Regions from separate parts of the Dactylosporangium sp. NPDC051087 genome, predicted to be linked through region 1. Evidence: riboswitches for the same ligand, from Rfam matches in the RefSeq annotation. Region 1 holds a riboswitch; the other holds the start of a gene.
What was found. A riboswitch is a leader RNA that binds a small molecule or an ion and turns the genes downstream of it on or off. The one in region 1 is predicted to bind cyclic di-AMP.

Region 1 (9,558 bases):
TCGGGTTCGGCGCCGCCGTGGTCAACTACCTGCATCCCGAGGGTGAGTACGAGGCGGTCGCCATCGCCGGGCCCGAGGAGGCGAGGGCCGAGCTGCTCGGCGTGCGGTACCCGGCGGCCGAGTTCGACGCGCACCTCGCCGCCGCCGACGCGTGGGGGCAGCTGCGCTACCTGCCGCACGAGCGGCACAACGACGGCATCCAGTCCTGGGTCCCGTCCCCGGCCGGCGGTGCGGAGGACATCCCCGACGAGGAGCGCTGGCACCCCCTCGACGCCCTGTTCGCGCCGCTGTGCGCGCCCGACGGGTCGATGGTCGGCGTGCTCAGCGTCGACCTGCCCGCGGACGGCAGACGGCCCGGCGCGTTCCAGCGGGAGCTGCTGGAGATGCTCGCCGCGCAGGCCGGCATCGCGATCAACAACGCCAACCTCGTCGAGGCGCTGCGCCGGGAGCGCCAGCACCTGGAGGCCAGCGAGGCCGCGTTCCGGCTCGCGTTCAACGGCGCCGGCACCGGCATGTGCATGATCGGCCTGGAGGGCGCCGACATGACCCGGCTGATCCGGGTCAACCCCGCCCTGTGCGAGCTGTTCGGCCGCGACGAGGACGTGCTCGTCTCGATGCGCTTCGGCGACCTCATCCACCCCGAGGACCTCGACCGCAGCAGGGCGGTCTTCGCCGGCCGTTCCGGGTCCATCCGCGACTACGAGGTCCGCTGCGTGCGCGGTGACGGCGAGACGATCTGGGTCTCCGCGACGATGTCGGTCGTCGGCGGGTCGCCGGCGTTCGCGATCACGCAGGTGCAGGACATCACCGACCGCAAGGCGACCGAGGCCGACCTGGTGCGGCGGGCGTCCCGCGACCCGCTGACCGGCCTGGTCAACCGCGACGCCTTCGCCGAGCCGCTCGCGGCCGCGATCCGGCGGGCCCGCACCGAGCGGGTGATCAGTGCGCTGCTCTTCTGCGACCTCGACGACTTCAAGGTCGTCAACGACACCCTCGGCCACGACGCTGGCGACGCGGTCCTCGTCGCCGTCGCGCAGCGCCTCGTCTCGCTGGTACGGCCCACCGACACCGTCGCCCGGCTCGGCGGCGACGAGTTCGTGGTGCTCACCGGCAACGTCGCCGCCGCCGACCTCGGCGCGCTCGTCGACCGCCTGGAGCGCTCCGTCGCCGCACCCGTCACGCACCAGGGGCACATCATGCGGGTCCGGGTCAGCGTCGGCGTGGCCGTGATCGATGACACGGTCGAGGACCCGGGCGCCGCGCTGCGCGCCGCCGACCGGGCGATGTACCTGGTCAAGGGCGGCCGTCACGCCGGGGAGGTGACCGGCCGGGTGACAGCGTTCGGTGATCGTTCGGGTGCGCCGGGTGGATTGCCGTTGCTGCGGTTGGCCCGGCCGGAAGCGGCCCAGTAGGGTCGGATGGTCCGCTCCGGTCGACCTGCACCCCATCGGGTGCTGCCGGGCGGGCGCCGTCGAGTCGCGAGACGTTCGCGAGCCGGGGACCCACGTAGTCCTCTGGGGTGTATCCGTGGCCGAGCCACGGTAGGGCGATGCTTCCCGCCCGAACCCGTCAGCTAACCCGGTAGGCGGCCACGGAAGGAGTCTGCGCCGATGCTTGTCGCCCGCATGACCTTGTAACGCCGCACCGCTGATCCCCCCTTCCTGCGCGCCGCCCTCCTGGCGGCGTGCCGATGCTGCCTGCCACGAAGAGGAAATATCAGTAGTGAAGCCATTGCCACGCCAGTTCAATCCGCGACATCGCCGGCCCGCGTTCAACGCCCTGCTCGGCGCCAAGGCCGGCACCGTCTCGGTCGCCGTGCTGTCCGCCACGATCCTGGCCGGGGTGCCGGCCGAGTCACCGCCGTTCACCGGCTCCGCGTATGCCGAGCCGGGCGCCGTCGCCACGTCCTCGCCGTCCGCTTCCGCGTCGCCGTCCGGGTCCGCTTCGCCGTCCGTTTCGGCGCCGGCCGGCGGGCCGCTCGCCGTCGCGGTGCCCGCCGTGCCGCCGGTGCCGCCCGCGCCGCCCGCGCCGCCCGCGCCGCCCGTCGTCCGGCCGGTCGCCGGCCTCGATCAGCGGCAGATGGACAACGCCGCGATCATCGTCAAGCAGGGCCGGGCGCAGGGCATGCCCGACCAGGCCCTCGTCGTGGCGGTCGCGACCGCGATGCAGGAGAGCGACCTGTACAACGTCGCCAGCTCCGCCGTCCCGTCCAGCCTGGGGCTGCCGCACGAGGGGGTCTCGTCCGACCACGACTCGGTCGGGCTGTTCCAGCAACGGGCCAGCCAGGGCTGGGGCACCGTGGCCGAGCTGATGGACCCGGCGCACTCCGCGATGCTCTTCTACTCCGCGCTGTCCCGCGTGCAGGGCTGGCAGCGGATGAGCGTGACCGCGGCCGCGCAGGCGGTGCAGCGCTCGGCGTTCCCCGGTGCGTATCAGAAGCACGCGACCCGCGCGACGCAGGTCGTCGGCGCCCTCACCTGAGGCCCGTGACCGCACCGCACCGGCTCGGTCCGGTGCGGTGCGGTGCGGTTTCAGGCGGGGTGGCGGGTGGCCCAGCGGGCCAGGGCGACGAGTTCGGCGACCGCGGCCGGCTCCGGGATCGCCAGGTCGAGGGCGAGCAGCGCCTGCGCCAGGAGATCCTCGGCCTGCTGGACGCACCAGGTGCGGGCACCGGCCCGCTCGATGACCTTCGCGGCGCGTTCGAGGTCGGCGTCGCTGAGGCGGCGCTCGCGGTGCAGCAGGTCGTCGAGCTCTTCGGCGCCCGCGGCGAGGGCCGCGGCGACCGGCAGTGACCGCCGGCCCCGGCGCAGGTCCGGGAAGGTCGGGCGGCCCGTCACGGCGGGGTCGCCCCAGATGCCCTGCACGTCCTCGGTGAACTGCACGGCCAGGCCCAGCCGCACGCCGAACAGCCGCAGCTGCTCCACCCTGGCGTGGTCGCCGCCGCCGGCGATCGCGCCGAGCGCGCACGCGCAGCCGAGGAGGGCGCCGCTGCGCTGCTCGACCGCGGTGATGCAGTCCCGGAGCAGGTCGCTGCCGGACCGGCGGGCGGTGGTGGTGCCGAGCTCGGTGTGCCGGCCCTGCAGGAGCTGCTGGACGGTGTCGCCGAGGACGCGCACGCCCGCTCGGTCGACGGGCGCCGGCGGCCGCCGGCCGGCGTCGGCGCACGGGTCGGGGACCCGGTCGGCGGTCACGCCGTCGCGGGGTTCGCCGTCGGTGCCGGCCGGGGGCCGTCCCGCCCGAGGCGCTTCGGCCGGTGCCCGGTCCGCCCCGGTTCGTGCGGGGGACGGCGTTGCCGGTACATCGGCATCGGCGGAAACGGAGAACGGTGCGGCACGGGTGGCCTGGCGCAGCGGGCGCGGGACCCGTCGCGTGGGGTCGCCCGTCGCGGCCACGTCGAACGCGAGGGCCAGCATCGCCTCCCCGCCCAGCGTGGCCGGGTGCGGGCCGACGACGCTCCAGGCGGTCGGCCGGTGCCGGCGGGTCAGGTCGCCGTCGAACAGGTCCCGCTGCAGCACCGACCACTGGTGCACCAGCTCCACCGCCACCGCGCCCGGCACCGCGTCGTGCGGGTCACCGCCGACGGCGCCGGCGCTCACGAGGGTCAGCGCCGCGCGGGTACGAGCGACCACCGGCTCCTCGTCGACGGCCCCCAGCTGCAGCTCGGCCACCTCACGCGAGGGCGCCGGGAGCCGGCCGACGGCCGTGCGCAGCGGCGGCTCGACCAGCAGCCCCGCCCAGGCGAGGACGTCGTCGACGGAGCGCAGCACGGTGACCATCAGCCGGACACCGCCGGGCGGAGGACAAGCACCGGTCACGCACCACCCTTGTCGGATCCGGACATGGACGTGCGCCGATCAATGCCGGCGCCGTGGACCGATCAAGTATGCCGCCGGAGCCGGCCTGACACGCCCAAAACCACGATGGTGGGCGCGTCAGCGCATCGCCTCCCGCAGGGACGGATCCGGTGCCGACACGACCGCCGCCTGGCGGTGCCGCAACGCCTCCCACGCCGCTTTCGGCCCGGCCGCGACGTCCCTGGCCGTGTTGTACAGGATCGTCACCCGCTGGCAGCCCTCGCACAGGGCGGGCACGCCGTACGCGTCGACCCCGAGCCGCCGGCAGAGCGTCACCGCGCGGTGCAGGTGCAGCTCCTGGCTGACGAGGAGGGCCTTGGTCACGCCGTACACGTCATGGGCGCGGCGGCACGTGTCATAGGTGTCCAGTCCGTGCGGGTCGACGACCATCCTGGCCGGGTCGACGCCCTGCGCCGCCAGGTAGTCGCGCATGACGCGGACCTCGTCGCCGGAGCCGCCCTGGGCGTCGCCGGAGATGAGCAGCGCCCGGACCTTGCCGGTGGTGAGCAGCTTCGCGGCGACGTCGAGCCGGCCCTTGAGGAACGGCATCGGCTCCTGCCCGCCGGGCGCGACCTGGGCGCCGAAGACGATCGCGACCCCGGCGTCCGGCGCCTCCGCGGCGGGGCCCACGCGGCCGATGGACGCGGCCCGCACCCACACGGTCGGCGCCAGGACGAGCGCGGCGACGACACCGCCGGTGAGGACGACCCTGAGCAGGATCCGCCGCCGGCGCTCCAGCGGGGTCTCCCGCCCCTGCGGCAGCCGCTCGCGCCAGCGGGCCGCGCGCCTGGCCCGCTCGACCTCGAAGAGGAACCACGGCGGCACCGTCCGGCCGGCCCGCAGCCTCGCCCGGTCGTCGTCGCCGAGATACCCGGTGACGTGGTCGACCGCCACCGAATACGCCGCCATCCGCGCCGCGCCGCCGCCCCGGGACCGCAGCAGCATCCACGCGCCCAGCGTGACGAACGTCGCCAGCCAGCCCAGGGGCCCCGGGCGGCGGCTGCGACGGCGCAGCCGCTCCTGCACGGCCAGCCAGGCCACCCGCTCGTCACGCAGTTTCGGCATGGCGGCAGCATCGCACGGGGTTGTGTGGTGGCGGTGCCCGTGTGGTGTTCGACGTGTGGAGTCGTAAATTGTCGTACGCGCGAGGCAGGATGTATCCCTCGGGTTGGGGAGGTGGCGTCGGGTGGCCGGCAAGATCAAGGACGAGGACATCGCCCTGGTTCGGGAGCGCACCGCGATCGCGGATGTGATCTCCGAGCATGTGACGCTGAAGTCGGCGGGTGGCGGCAACCTCAAGGGGCTCTGCCCGTTCCACGACGAGAAGACCGCCTCGTTCAACGTGTCGCCCGCCCGCAACGTGTATTTCTGTCACGGCTGCGGCGCCGGCGGCGACGCCATCAAGTTCCTGATGGACCACGACCACCTGACGTTCGTCGAGTCGGTCGAGCGCCTCGCCGGCCGCGCCGGCCTGCAGCTGCAGTATGTGGAGGCGGGCAGCGCGCCGGTCCGCCAGACGGGGCAGAAGCAGCGCCTCATCGCCGCCCACGCCGAGGCGGCCCGCTTCTATGCCGAGCAGCTCGGCTCGCCCGGCGCCCGGCTCGCCCGCGAGTTCCTCGCCCAGCGCGGCTTCGGCCGCGAGGAGGCCGAGCGCTATGGCTGCGGCTTCGCCCCCGAGGGCTGGGATCCGCTGAGCAAGCACCTGCGCCTCAAGGGCTACACGGCCCAGGAGCTGATCACCGCCGGGCTGTCCAAGGAGGCGCGCTCCGGCAGCCTCATCGACCGGTTCCGCCGCCGGCTGCTCTGGCCGATCAAGGACATCTCCGGCGACGTGATCGGCTTCGGGGCGCGCAAGCTCTTCGACGACGACGACGGCCCGAAATACCTCAACACGCCCGAGAGCCCCCTCTACAAGAAGTCGCACGTGTTGTATGGGGTCGACCAGGCCAAACGCGAGATCGCCAAGCAGAGCAAGGTGGTCATCGTCGAGGGATACACGGACGTGATGGCCTGCCACCTGTCCGACGTGCCGGTGGCCGTCGCGACCTGCGGCACCGCCTTCGGCGCCGACCACATCGCCGTCCTGCGCCGCCTCCTGCTCGACGCCGACGGCTACGGCGGCGAGATCATCTTCACCTTCGACGGCGACGCCGCCGGGCAGAAGGCGGCCCTGCGCGCCTTCGAGGACGACCAGCGCTTCGTGGCACAGACCTTCATCGCCGTCGGCCCCAACGGCATGGACCCGTGCGAGCTGCGCATGGCCAAGGGCCCCGTCGCGGTCCGCGACCTCGTCGCCGACCGGCAGCCACTGCTCGACTTCGCCCTGCGCTCCGTCATCCAGCGCTTCGACCTCGACACCGCCGAGGGCCGCGTCGGCGCCCTCAAGGCCACCGCGCCCCTGGTCGCGAAGATCAAGGACCGCACGCTGCGCCCCGAGTATGCCCGCAAGCTCGCCGGCGACCTCGGCATGGAGCTCGAGACCGTCCAGCGCTCCGTCGGCGCCGCCGCCAAGGGCCTCGTCGAGGCGCCCGCCACCCCGGCCCGCAAGATCCTGGCCCCGGACAGCGCCGAGGCCCTCGTCGAGCGCGAGGCCCTCAAGCTCGCCCTGCAGCAGCCCGCCCTGGCCGGCCCGATGTTCGACGTCATCGGCGCCGACATCTACGCCCACCCCACTTACACCCTCCTGCGCGCCGCGATCACCGAGGCCGGCGGCGCCTCCTCCGCGACCGGCGGTGCCGTCTGGATCGAGCGGGTCCGCGAGGCCTGCACCGAGCCCGCGGCGGCCGCCCTGGTCAGCGAGCTGGCCGTCGAGCCCCTGCGCCTCGACGGCGAGCCAGACCCGCGCTATGTCGAGGCCACGATCGTCCGGCTGCAGCTGCCCGCCCTCAACCGCCGTATCGCCGACCTCAAGTCCAAGCAGCAGCGCATCAACCCGGTCACCAACGCCGACGAGTATCTGCGCCTGTTCAGCGAGCTGGTGTCGTTGGAGCAGCACGCCAGGGCCCTCCGCGACCGCGGCGCCAGCCGCTGGTGACCGCTCCGCCCGGCGGCTGGGGTTGGTGGCTGGGGTTGATGGCTCGGGTTGATGGCTCGGGTTGATGGCTCGGCCGGCTTTGCGGCTTTGCGGCTTCGGCGGTGGCTCGGCCGGATCGGCTTCCCCGGCGATGGCTCGGCGGTCTTGGCGGCCCAGTGACCCCCGCCCGGCTTGGGGCCGGGCTGGCTTCGGGCCGGGTTGGCTTGGCGTCGGGTTGGCTTCGGGCCGGGTTGGCTTGGCGTCGGATTGGCTTGGCGTCGGACTGGTGGCTCGGCGCGGACCGGTCGTCCGGCGCGGTGGGGTGCGCAGTGCGGCGTCATCGCGAGCCCGCGCGTCGCGTCGCGCGTCACCATCGGGGCCGCGTGCCATGACCGGTTCGCGTGCTGGCACCTCGCTGTGGACGCCGTTTCGCAGTGGCCGCCACCGCGCCGCGGGGTGCCGTCGCGGCGGGTGACGTCACTCGCAGTGCGTGGGCGGGATGTGGAGGACTTCCTCGCCGTGTACGGCATCCAGGTGTCCGTGCTCGGGCGGTGGCCGGGAGCGGGCCAGGAGCAGCGGCCCGGTTGTCCAGTGCCTGGCGACGGGGCGTGGTCCGCTGCCGCGGGGTGCCGAGCCGGTGTGAGTCGATGCGCGTGCCGCGGTGCCTGTGCGGTGCCGGGGCGGTGCGGGGCAGGGCCGGGCGGTGCGGGGCAGGGCCGGGCGGGGCGGTGCGGGGCGGGGCGGTGCGGGGCAGGGCGGTGCGGGGCGGGGCGGGGCAGGGCGGGGCAGGGCGGGTTTGAAGCGGTGTGGGTGTGGGGCGGTGTGGCGGCCGGGTGGCGGTGTGCGGGCGGTTGGCGGGGTGTGGTTCGGTGGTGGTGGGTGGTCCGGTCGCGGTGGGTGCGGCCGTTCGACAGAAGGAGAGCGTCGTGTTCGGCTTCCTGAAGAAGCGCCGCCTGCCGGCAGGTCAGCAGCCCGCCCTCGCCGCCGACGAGCGGGTGCTGTCCTGGGCGGGTGCGGCCGGTGACAACGTCGTGGTGGTCACCAACCTCGGGCTGTGGCTGCCGGGCGCGGGGGAGCGGCTCGGCTGGCACGAGATCCACAAGGCGACGTGGTCGGGGCGGCAGCTGGCGCTGATCGCCGCCCGGGAGCAGCCGGTCGACGGCCCCGGCGGGTATGTCGTCATGGAGGACCTGCCGCCGCTGGTCATCACGCTGCTCGACCCGGACAGGGTGCCGGAGCAGGTGCGGACCCGGGTCAACAAGTCGATCGCGCACACCTCGCACCACCCGCTCGCCGCGGGCTTCGGTGTCAGGGTCGTCGCCCGGCGGGTCAGCGGTGTGGACGGGCTGCGCTGGACCGTCCGGTACGACGAAGGCGTCGACCCGGCCGCCCCGGGCGTCGCCGAGCAGACCGCGGTGCTGGTCGGGCAGGCCCGCGACGCGATCGGCACCCCGGCCTGAGCCCTCCGGTCAGGGACGGTCGGTGGTGGGCTCGCCGGCGGGAGCGGGCGCCGGTGCCGCCGGTGCCGCCGGTGCCGCGGGGCGCCCGCGGCGGCGGAGCAGGTGGACGACGGCGGCCGTGACGAGGGCGACGTCGAGGAACGCGCCGGGCACCTTCGTCTTCGTGGCCAGGCCGAGACTGTCGGGCAGCGTGAGCAGCGGCAGGCCCGCCGCCGCGACCAGGACCACGGTGCGCAGCCGTCCGGTGAGCGTGGTGCCGGCCAGGAGGGCGATGCCGGCGATCGCGTACCAGGCGTAGAACACCGGGCCGAGCACCGCCGCGGCGAGCATGCCGCACCCCGCCGCGGTGAGCACCACGTCCTGCCCGCGCAGGCCGGCCGGGGTGAGCGTCACGTCCTGCCCGTGCCGGTCCGTCGCGGCGGCCGGTTCCTGACCGGCGGCGGCGCCCGGCCGGCCTTCGCCGGCCCGCAGGCCGGTGCGGCGCAGGGCGGCGAGGGTCGTCGCGGTCCGCCACCACAGCACCACCAGGCCCGTCGCCAACGCCAGCAGCCCTGCGGCCCGCGCGATCGCCACCGCCGTCGCGAACGACTCGGGGTGGCCGGCTATGCGCAGTACGTAACCGGCGGTCATGCCCACGCCGGTCGGGATCGACAGCCACTGGACCATCGTGCTGGTGGAGCCGAGAGCGGCGAGGAAGCCGAGGCCGTGGCCGGTGAGCAGGGCCAGGAGCGCGTAGGCGGCACCGATCGACGTGACGAAGGCGGCGGTGCCGGTCCAGCGGGCTCTGGTCGTACCGGCGGAAAAGACCAACAGGAGTGCGAAAGGGACGGCGGCCAGCGCGGTGACCTTGACGGCGACGGCGAGGCCGAAGGCGAGCCCGGCCGCTGCCGCAGGCGCGGCACCCGGACGGCGGGCGGCGACGAACCCGGCGAGGAGCAGGCCGGCGAGGACGACGTCGTTGTGGGCGCCGGACACGACGTGGACGAGGACGAGGGGGCTGGCGGCCAGCAGCGCGTTGCCGCGGGAGAGGCGGTGCACGGCGGCGACGCACAGGACCAGGCCGAGCACGGCGGCGAGGCGCAGCAGCAGTACGACGGCGGGAAGGCTGCCGTGCGAGAGCCAGGCCGCGGCGCCCTCGACGGCGATCCACAGTGGACCGTAGGGCGTGGGGGTCTCCCGCCACAGCTCGGGCACGTCGGAGAGCCACGTGCAGGGCAGCGCCGCGGGGCCG
Region 2 (9,558 bases), on a different contig from region 1:
CCGTAGGTCCCGCCGTTGGTCAGCATCAGGTCGGACGCGACGACCGGGCCGGTGGGCTTCGCCGCCGTGGTGAAGGCCGTCTCCCGGGTCACCGGCCTGTTGTCGGTGCCGACGGCGGTGACCTTCGCGGTGTAGGCCGTGCCGTAGCGCAAGGCGGCGGCGGGCACCCAGGACGATCCGTCGTCCCGGAACTCACCGGCGACCCGCTGGCCGGCCGCGTCGGTCAGCACGACCTCGGTGATCTTCCCGTCGTTGACCTTCGTGCCGATCTCGGTGCTGACCGCCACTTCCGACGTGCCCCCCGCGGGGGTCAGGGCAAGCCCGACCACCGGCGGCGGGGGAGCGGTCGACTTCGTCGCCGTGGGCTTCTTCGCCGAACTGTGACACGCCGACAGGCCCAACTGCGCTCCCACCGCGAGCGCGACCAGTGCTGTTGCGGTCCGGCTGGGCCCCCTCATGTGTTCTGCCTGTGCATGGACATGGGGGCATCGTCGTGCGCACCCGGGCGAGGCCGGGGCGGTAAACGAGTGACAACGCGAAGGATCCGGGGCCGCGCGGCGGCATTACCGCATGACGGCGTCCACGATCTGCTGGGCGAGCCCTTCCCACTTCGCGTAGGCGTCCGGGAAGGCCGAGCGCTGCACCAGCTGCGCCGCGATGGTGACGGCCTGCTGCTCCCAGCCCGGGACCTTCGCCAGCGCCGCGTAGAACCTGCGTGCGGACTCGCGCGGGTCCATCAGCTGGTCGACCGAACCCCAGCTCGGCCGCTGCTGGAAGAGGCCGACCGAGTCGTAGTCGTACCCGACGCCCTCGTTGGGGCGCTGCAGCGACTGCGGCACGTTCGGGTTCGCGAGGTTCCGCAGGTGGCTCTCCTGCAGTGCGGTGGCGATCCCCACGACGGCCGCGCGGCGCGGCAGGCTCAGCTCCCGGGCGACTTCGACGATCGCGACGGCGTTGTTCATCTCGGCCTGGGTCAGCCCGCCGACGGGCGCGTGGACGGTCGGCGACGGCGATGCCGGTGGCCCGGTGCTCGTGGTCGGGGCCGGGGCGGATCCGGCCTTCGTCGGGGTCGGGGCGGCCTTCGCCGCCGGTGGCGTGCCGTTGCCCGCGGCGTCGGCGGGTTTCCTGGCGCGGCCGCGTGAGGCGGGAGCGTCGCCCGCCGTGCGTCCGGCGTCGGCGGCGAGCGCCGCACTGTCCGCCGGCGCGGCGACGGGTCCGGCCGACGACGACAGCGTCGTGGACAGGCCGACCGCCACGACCGCGACGGCGACCACGGCGTACCGGCGGATCCCGGCCGCGACGGGTGCGCGCAGCCGGAGGGGGATCCCGGCTACGGCGGGTGCGCGCAGCCGGAGGGGGATCCCGGCCGCGGCGGGTGCGCGCAGCCGGAAGCGGGTCGCGTGCCGTCCTCGGCGGGAGTGGCGCAGGTGGCGGGGACCATGTGCCTGCACGTCGCTGAGCTGCTGTTCTTCGTCGGCGCCCGGGAGCATCCGGCGAGCCTAGGGGGGCCGGATCCGCAGGTGGAGCCGGGTGTGCGCAGCGGCCGACCGGACACCGGGCGGGCCGCACGCAGCCGCCGGGACGGTCGGCGAGGTGCACCTGGGCACGACGCATCCCACCGCCGGGCGGCCCGTGCGCCCGCGGCGTGCAGCAGGGCCGTCCGCCACACCGTCGTCACGCCCGGTAGCCGAGCAGCGTGGCCGGTCCCGTGTCCTCCGGCGGCCCGGATATGGTCCTCGCATCCGCCCGGCAGCCGTCACCCACCTCGGATGACACCGCGGCGGATCCGCTGAGTCGCGTCCACGCGAGCCGGGGAACCAAGCACCACCGGGGTGAATCCGCGGGGCCCGAGCCCCGAGGTAGGGCGATCTTCCCGCCCGAACCCGTCAGCTAACCCGGTAGGCGGCACCGGAAGGAGCACTCCGTGCGGCCATTGACCCGGCATCACCCGTGTCGCGGCACCTCGACCCGCGGCCCGGCCCGGTAACCCCCGACCCCCACCGCACCGGCCCGCGGCCGGCGTGGCAACAGCAGCCGTCATCCAGCATGTCTGTCGAGGTACCCGTGAGCTACCTGTACAAACCCAGGCACCACACTCCCGTCCCGTCGCGCTCCCGCGCGCTGCCGATCGCGGTCGCCGCGGCGGTCCTCGCACTGACGGTGGGCGTCGGCGTGGCCGTGCACGCCTCGGACCCCGCACCGGTGGCCGACGCGCAGTCGCTGACCTCCGCGGATCCGTCCGGGTCCGGCGCCGCCCCGGCCGCGCGTGAACGGCAGCGGACGCAGGCGGCGCCCGACGCCGCGGCCAACCCCACGAAGGCCCCCGCCGGTGCGGCGCCGTCCACGGCCGCCCCGCCCGCCGCGCCCGGCACCACCGCCCCGGCCGCACCCGCCGCCCCGGCGGCGAAGGAGCTCGCGTACCGGTTCGCCTGGCAGGAGAACTACTACTTCTGCGGCCCGGCGGCGACCCGGATCGCGCTGACAGCACGGGAGATGTACCCGTCCCAGTCCGAGGTCGCCCAGAGCCTGCGCACGACCGTCAACGGCACGAACTCCGCCGACGACACCACCCGCTCGCTCAACGAGTACACGAAGAGCTCCTTCTACAAGTCGCACTTCATCACCGGTCAGTCGGCCACCCAGGCGGAGATCGACCAGCTGCAGGCGGACGTCGTCCACGCGATCTCCAGCGGCTACGCCGTGGTCGCCAACATCGCCGGTTCCACCGTGGACGACAAGGGCGGCTCGCACTCATACCCGGGCGGCCACTACCTCACGGTCGTGGGGTACACCAACGGCGGCACGACGGTGAAGATCGCCGACCCCGCGGACGCCCTGGGCGTCGGGTACTACACGCTGACGACGGCCAAGCTCGCGCACTGGACCGCTCTGCGCGGCTACTCCGCCTGACGCTGCCGCCGGCGGCTCGCGGCGTTCTGCGGCCGCCGGCGGTTCGCGGTCACCGGCGTTTGGCGGTCACCGGCCCAGGGCCCGGACGCGGCTGGGTGGCCGGAACGCCTGGGCCGGTTGGCCGCGCAGCGCGCCCGCGATGGTCTGCGCGACGGCGGCGTTGACCGAGCCGGCGACGCCGCTGCCCACGTGGTCGTTCGGGTTGTCCACGTTGACCGCGATGCCGGCCGCCGCGATCTGCGGGGTGAAGCCGACGAACGTCTCGGTCGAGTTGTACTCGGAGCTGCCGGTCTTGCCCGCGACCGGGCGGCCGGCGAGGATGCCGGACACGTTCTCGGCCGTGCCGCCGTCGCACTTGCCGTACGCCGACGCCCGGCTGACCGGGCACCGTGCCGCGTCGGTCGCGGCGGCGGCCACGTCGGCGCTGACCGCCTGCCGGCACTTCGGGGTGGCGGCGTCGACCGCTTTGCCGTTGGTGTCGGTGATCGACAGCACCGGCAGCGGCTGGCAGTACAGGCCCCCGGCGGCGATCGACGCGTAGGCGTTGGCGAGGTCGAGCGGTGTGGTCGACGCGACGCCGAGGGTGAACGCTCCCCACTGGTCCGCCTTGGCCGCCATCGCCGCGTCCTCGGCGGAGCGGAACGTGATCCCGAGCCGCTGCGCCATCTCGACCGCGCGGCGCGCGCCGATCTGCTGTTCGAGCCAGACGAAGTAGGTGTTGACCGAGCGGCCGAAGCCGTTCCACATCGTCCGGTTCCCGTCCATCCAGCTCGGCGACTCGTTCCCCGGGCACCACTTGCCCCCGCAGCTGCCCGGGCCGCTGGCCGGCCACACGGTCGCTATCCGGCTCGGTGAGTTGAACGTGGTGCTCAACGGCATGCCCGCGTCGAGCGCGGCGAGCATGGTGAACATCTTGAACGTCGAACCCGCCTGGTACCCGGCGACGCCGCCACCGCCCGCGACGATCTGGTTGACGGTGTTCGGGTACAGCGGATGCTGGGGCGGGTTGGGACTCAGGCTGTAGTTGCGGTTGACGGCCATCGCGAGGACCCGGCCGCTGCCGGGGGTGACGACGGCCAGCGGCATCGACCGGGCGCTGCCGTAGCCGTAGACGCTCAGCGACTGGCTGAGCGCGATCGCCTGGATTCCCGGGTCGAGCGAGGTGACCACCGTGTAGCCGCCGGTGCGCAGCGCCTCGTCGCGGTCGGCGCGGGTGGCGCCGAACTCCGGCTGGCTGCCCCACCACTGGCGGAAGTAGTCGCAGAAGAAGCCCCAGTCGTTGTGCGCCTGCGGGACGGACACGCAGTTGTTCGGCAGGTCCCGCTCATTGATCTTCAGCTCCTGGGCCTGCGCCGCGGCGGCGTCCGCGGCGCTGATCGACCCCATCTTCGTCATCGCGTCGAGCGTGTACGCACGGCGCCGCAGGGCCGCGTCGCGGTCGCCGCTGATCGGGTTGTCGCCGTCCGGTGACTGCAGCAGCCCGGCGAGCAGCGCCGCCTCGGGCAGCGTCAGTTCCAGCGCCGACTTGCCGAAGTACGTCTGGCTGGCGGCGTAGACGCCGTAGGCGCCGGCCCCGAAGTAGGCGATGTTCAGGTACCCCTGCAGGATGTCCTGCTTGCTCAGGTGCTGCTCCAGCTTCGTCGCGTAGCGCATCTCGCGGATCTTGCGGGCGGGCGTGTCGGCGACCGCGTCGACCCGCTGCCGCGGCGACAGGCTCGGGTCGTTCTTCAGCACGTTGCGGACGTACTGCATCGTCAGCGTCGAGGCGCCCTGCTGGGCGCCGCCCCGGCCGTTGGAGACCAGCGCCCGCAGGACGCTTTTGCCGTCGACGCCGCGGTGCAGGTAGAAGCGGGTGTCCTCGGCCGCGACGACGGCCTGCTGGAGCACCGGCGCGATCTGGTCCAGCGGCACGTCCTTGCGGTTCTCGTCGTAGAACGTGGTGATGAGCGTCTTGCCGTCGTTGGCGTAGACGTAGGTGGCCTGCGGCGGCGGTGGCAGCGCCAGGTCCGCCGGGAGGTTCTCCCAGATGTCGCCGCCGGCGTTGACCGCGGAGCCGCCGATGAACGCGAACGGGAGCACCCCGGCGGCCACGACCAGACCCGAGATGACGCCGCACAGCACGAGGCGGACGAGCCCCCTGAGGAAGCGCGCCGGGCGCCCCGGCACCTCGGCCGCCGCACGTCGGGTGCCGGCGCTGTGCGCGGGCCGGCTTCGGGTGCGGACGAGGCGCATTGGCTTCTCCCCATGAGACAACGGTCGGTTCGCTTGCCGCCGATCCGAAGTGGACCGATGTGACCGGCGCGCCGCTACCCGGGGGGTGCCGGGGCAAACGGCGGGGCCGCCCCGCCGCCCGGATCGTCACCCCCGGGCGGGGTTCACCCGCCCGGAGGCCGGTGATCCCCTGGTGGGGAGGGATCGGATGACGCCCGGGCAATCGGGTGCCCGAGCCCGGCGGGCTCTGTTCGGCTGGATCGCGCGGCGCACTGTGGCCGTTCGAGCGGGGGCTCAGCCGGTACCGGCGCAGAGCCCACCGGCGACGGCTCACCGGCGACCGCCGACAGAGCGGCCCGCGACCCGACACCGCTGCCACGCGAGGCGACCGAAGGGAAACGACGCCATGTGCGGCTTCCTGATGTACGTGGGGGACTTCGCCATCTCCCCAGAGACCCTTGGACAGGTGGAACGGCAACTCGAGTTGCTCGACCACCGCGGCCCCGACGACATGGCCCTGGAACGGGCAGGACAATGCGTGGCGGCCGGTTTCAAACGGCTCGCCATCATCGACGTGAACGGCAGCCGGCAGCCGCTGCGGTACCCGCCGAGCGGGCCGGACGCCGGCCGGTGGACGCTGGTCTTCAACGGCGAGATCTACAACTTCGAGGCGCTGCGCGAGGAGCTGATCCGCGAGCACGGCGCCGAGTTCGCCACCGACGGCGACAGCGAGGTGGTCGCCGCCGCCTACCACTACTGGGGCGACGCTGCCCTCGGCCGGTTCCGCGGCATGTTCGCGTTCGCCCTCTGGGACGAGGCCACCGAGACGGTGCACGCGGCGCGGGACCAGTTCGGGATCAAACCGCTGTACTACCTGCCGACCCCCGAAGGGCTGTGGCTGTCCAGCGAGAAGGCGCCGCTGCTGGGGGTCGCCGGCGGGGACCTCGACCAGACCGCGCTGTCGCTCTACCTGACGATGCAGTACGTGCCCGAGCCGTACACCCTGCACCGGCACATCGCGCGGCTGCCCAGCGGTGGCCTGCTCACCCGCGCGTTCGGCTACCCGCCGGTGATCCGGCGGCACTCCAGGCCCAAGTTCCGCCCGGACCCGGCGGCCGACGAACAGTCCATTGTGGACGAGCTGCGGGCCGCGCTGCGCGAGAGCGTGCGCTGCCACCTGCGTGCGGACGTCCCGGTCGGCGCGTTCCTGTCCAGCGGGATCGACTCGACCGCCATCGTCGCGCTCGCCGCCGAGGTCCATCCCCGCCTGCACGCCTTCACCGCCGGCTTCGACACCGCCACCGCCTACTCCGAGCTCGACGTCGCCGAACGCTCGGCCCGTCACCTCGGCGTCGACCTCGTGCCCACCATCGTCAAACCGGAACAGGTGATGGCGGCGCTGCCACGCATCATCTGGCACCTCGGCGACCCGGTCGCCGACCCGTCGATCGTCCCGCTGTACTTCCTGGCGCAGACGGCCGCCGAACACGTCACCGTGGTCCTGTCGGGCGAGGGCGCCGACGAGCTCGCCGGCGGCTACACCATCTACCGGGAGCCGCGCTCCCTCGCCCCGGTGCGCCGCCTCGGCGAACCGCTCCAGCGCGGCCTGCGCGCCCTGGCCCGGGCGTTCCCCGACGGGGTCAAGGGCAAGAGCTACCTGCAACGGGCCACGACACCGATCGAGACCCGGTACTTCGGCAACGCCCGGGTCCTCGGCAACGAGGAGAAGGCACGGATCCTCCTGGGCGGCGAAACGGGGGTCGACCACCAGCACGTGACCGCGGCCCTCTACGCCGAGGCGGCGTCCCTCGACGACGTCACCACCATGCAGCACATCGACGTCAACACCTGGCTGCCCGGCGACATCCTCACCAAGGCAGACCGGATGTCGATGGCACACTCGCTGGAACTGCGCGTGCCCTTCCTGGACAAGGGCGTGTTCGAGGTCATGTCCCGGCTGCCCGACCGGCTGAAGGTCCCGGCCCGCAGCCGGACCACCAAGTACGCCCTGCGCCGCGCCCTCACGGGCATCGTGCCGGACTTCATCACCGACCGGCCGAAGCTCGGCTTCCCGACACCGGCCCGGCGGTGGCTGCGCACGGAACTCGCGGAATGGGCCCACCACGTGCTGTCCACGTCGGGTACCGGCCACCTGATCGACCTCGACTACGCGCACGAAATGCTGCAGGAGCACGAACGCGGCGAGGCCGACAACGCCCGGAAGCTGTGGATCCTGCTGACGTTCTGCCTGTGGCACGGCATCTTCGTCGACGGCTCGGTCGTGCCCACCCTGCCCGAACGCCGCCCCCGCCCTGTGGGCACCGGCTGACACCCACCACCGGCCCGCGCACGCGTGCTGTGCCGCGCGCACTGGACTGCGTGGGTGCTGGACTGCGCGCGTGCAGGGCCGTGCGGGTGCAGGGCCGTGAGGGCGCTGGATCGTGAGGGTGCCGGACCGTGCGAATGCTGGACCGTGCTCGGGCTGGACCGTGTGCGGGTGCCGGGCCGTGCGGGTGCCGGATCGTGAGGGTGCCGGACCGTGCTCGGGCTGGACCGTGTGCGGGTGCCGGGCCGTGCGGTGCCGGGCGGGGGCAGGCCTCGTGCATGCTGGATCTCGTGCGCGCCGGGCGGGTGCGCGTGCTGGCCTCTCGTGCGCATGGGCGTCGCGGCCGGCGGAAGCGCCTTTCCCGGCGGTCTCCCGCACAGGCCGAGGTTCCGTGTCTGGCCGGGTGGCGTCGCGCGCATCACGCCACCGCCGGGCCGGCACGGTGAACCACCTGGTGGTCCGCGCGCTGTGCCTCATGCGTGCCGTGCCTCGTGCGTGCCGGACCTCGTGCGCCGGCGCTGCGCCGCGGTGGGCCGAAAGCGGGCGGAACGTTCCTCCGGCTCCGGGCGGACGCAGGTCCCATGGCTGGCCGGTGGTGTCACGCGCGTATCGAGCCATCTCCGGTCCGCGCGGTAAGCCGTCCGCTCGTCGGCATGCGCGCTGGTCTGCGTGCGTCGTGCCCGGCGGACCGCAGGCCAGCGGACCCTCCTCCCGGCGGTCTCCCGGGCGGGCGTGGTTCCATGGCTGGCCGGTGGTGTCACGCGCGTATCGAGCCATCTCCAGTCCGCGCGGTGAGCCGTACGCCGGTCCGCCGGTCCCCATGCCGGTCGGTCCGCATGCTCGCCGGTCTGCGTGCGTGCCGGACCTCGTGCGTCGCGCCCGGCGCACCGCAGGTCGGCGGAACAGTCCGCCCCGCGGTCTCCCGGCGGCCGCAGGTCCCACATCCGACCCTGGTGGCATCACACGCGCATAGAGCCCCCACCCGCCCCGCCCGACGAGCCGCCCGCCGGTCCACCGGACGCACGTCCCCCCAGGAGGCCGGCCGTCGCCGGCGGGGAGGTGCGGGCGGCGGCGCCGATCACGACGGGTCCGGATCGTTGAGGGCGTCGAGGACCTGCTGGCCGAACTTGGCGAGCTTGTTCTCCCCGACACCGCTGACCGTCGACAGCTGCGCCAGCGTCGCCGGCGCCTCCGTGGCGATCTGCCGCAGTGTCGCGTCGTGGAAGATGACATACGCCGGGACGCCCTGCTCCTTCGCCGTCGCCGAACGCCACGCCCGCAGCCGCTCGAACAGCGGCGCCGCCTTGGCCGGCAGCTCCGCCGCGGCGGCCGCGCCGCGCTGCTTGGCGACCTTCGCCGCCGACACGGGCCGCTCCGGCTCCCGGCGCAGCATGACCTGCCGGCGCCGGCCGAGCACCTCAGCGCTGTCGTCGGTGAGCACCAGCGTGCCGTAGTCACCCTCGACGGCGAGCAGGCCCTGCGCGAGCAGCTGCCGCACCACCGCCCGCCACTCGGCCTCGCGCAGGTCGGCGCCGACCCCGAACACCGTCAGCTCGTCGTGGTGCCACTGCACGACCTTGTCGGTCTTCTTGCCGAGCAGGATGTCGATGCACTGCCCGGCGCCGAACTTCTGGTTGCGCTCCTTCTGCAGCCGGAACACCGTCGACAGCAGCTTCTGCGCGGGCACCGTGCCGTCCCATGACTCGGGCGGGCTCAGGCACGTGTCGCAGTTGCCGCACGGCCCGCTCTGCTGCCCGAAATAGGCCAGCAGCTGCACCCGCCGGCACTCGACCGTCTCGCACAGCGCGAGCATCGCGTCGAGGTGCCGGCCCAGCCCGCGCCGGTGCGCCGCGTCGCCCTCCGAGCTGTCGATCATCTTGCGCTGCTGGACGACGTCCTGCAGGCCATAGGCCAGCCACGCGTTGGACGGCAGGCCGTCGCGGCCGGCGCGGCCCGTCTCCTGGTAATAGCCTTCCACCGACTTCGGCAGGTCCAGGTGCGCGACGAACCGCACGTCGGGCTTGTCGATGCCCATCCCGAACGCGATCGTCGCGACCATGACCAGGCCGTCCTCCCGCAGGAACCGGGACTGGTTGTCGGCGCGGGTCCGT

Region 2: it holds a riboswitch for cyclic di-AMP, as region 1 does, so the genes downstream of both, ACZ6TV_RS33605 (C39 family peptidase) here and ACZ6TV_RS47925 (hypothetical protein) in region 1, are expected to answer to the same signal.

What each region holds. Positions count from the first base shown of each region.
Region 1 covers NZ_JBVJIJ010000039.1:35,249-44,806, forward strand. The annotation lists gene ACZ6TV_RS47920 (diguanylate cyclase domain-containing protein) at 1-1,412, shown strand, start outside; cyclic di-AMP (ydaO/yuaA leader) riboswitch at 1,460-1,603, shown strand; gene ACZ6TV_RS47925 (hypothetical protein) at 1,723-2,481, shown strand; gene ACZ6TV_RS47930 (polyprenyl synthetase family protein) at 2,532-3,776, opposite strand; gene ACZ6TV_RS47935 (SanA/YdcF family protein) at 3,933-4,919, opposite strand; gene dnaG (DNA primase) at 5,041-6,888, shown strand; gene ACZ6TV_RS47945 (hypothetical protein) at 7,794-8,327, shown strand; gene mptB (polyprenol phosphomannose-dependent alpha 1,6 mannosyltransferase MptB) at 8,337-9,558, opposite strand, start outside.
Region 2 covers NZ_JBVJIJ010000019.1:252,774-262,331, forward strand. The annotation lists gene ACZ6TV_RS33595 (L,D-transpeptidase) at 1-458, opposite strand, end outside; gene ACZ6TV_RS33600 (peptidase M23) at 564-1,490, opposite strand; cyclic di-AMP (ydaO/yuaA leader) riboswitch at 1,778-1,920, shown strand; gene ACZ6TV_RS33605 (C39 family peptidase) at 2,065-2,910, shown strand; gene ACZ6TV_RS33610 (transglycosylase domain-containing protein) at 2,977-5,142, opposite strand; gene asnB (asparagine synthase (glutamine-hydrolyzing)) at 5,543-7,450, shown strand; gene recQ (DNA helicase RecQ) at 8,526-9,558, opposite strand, start outside.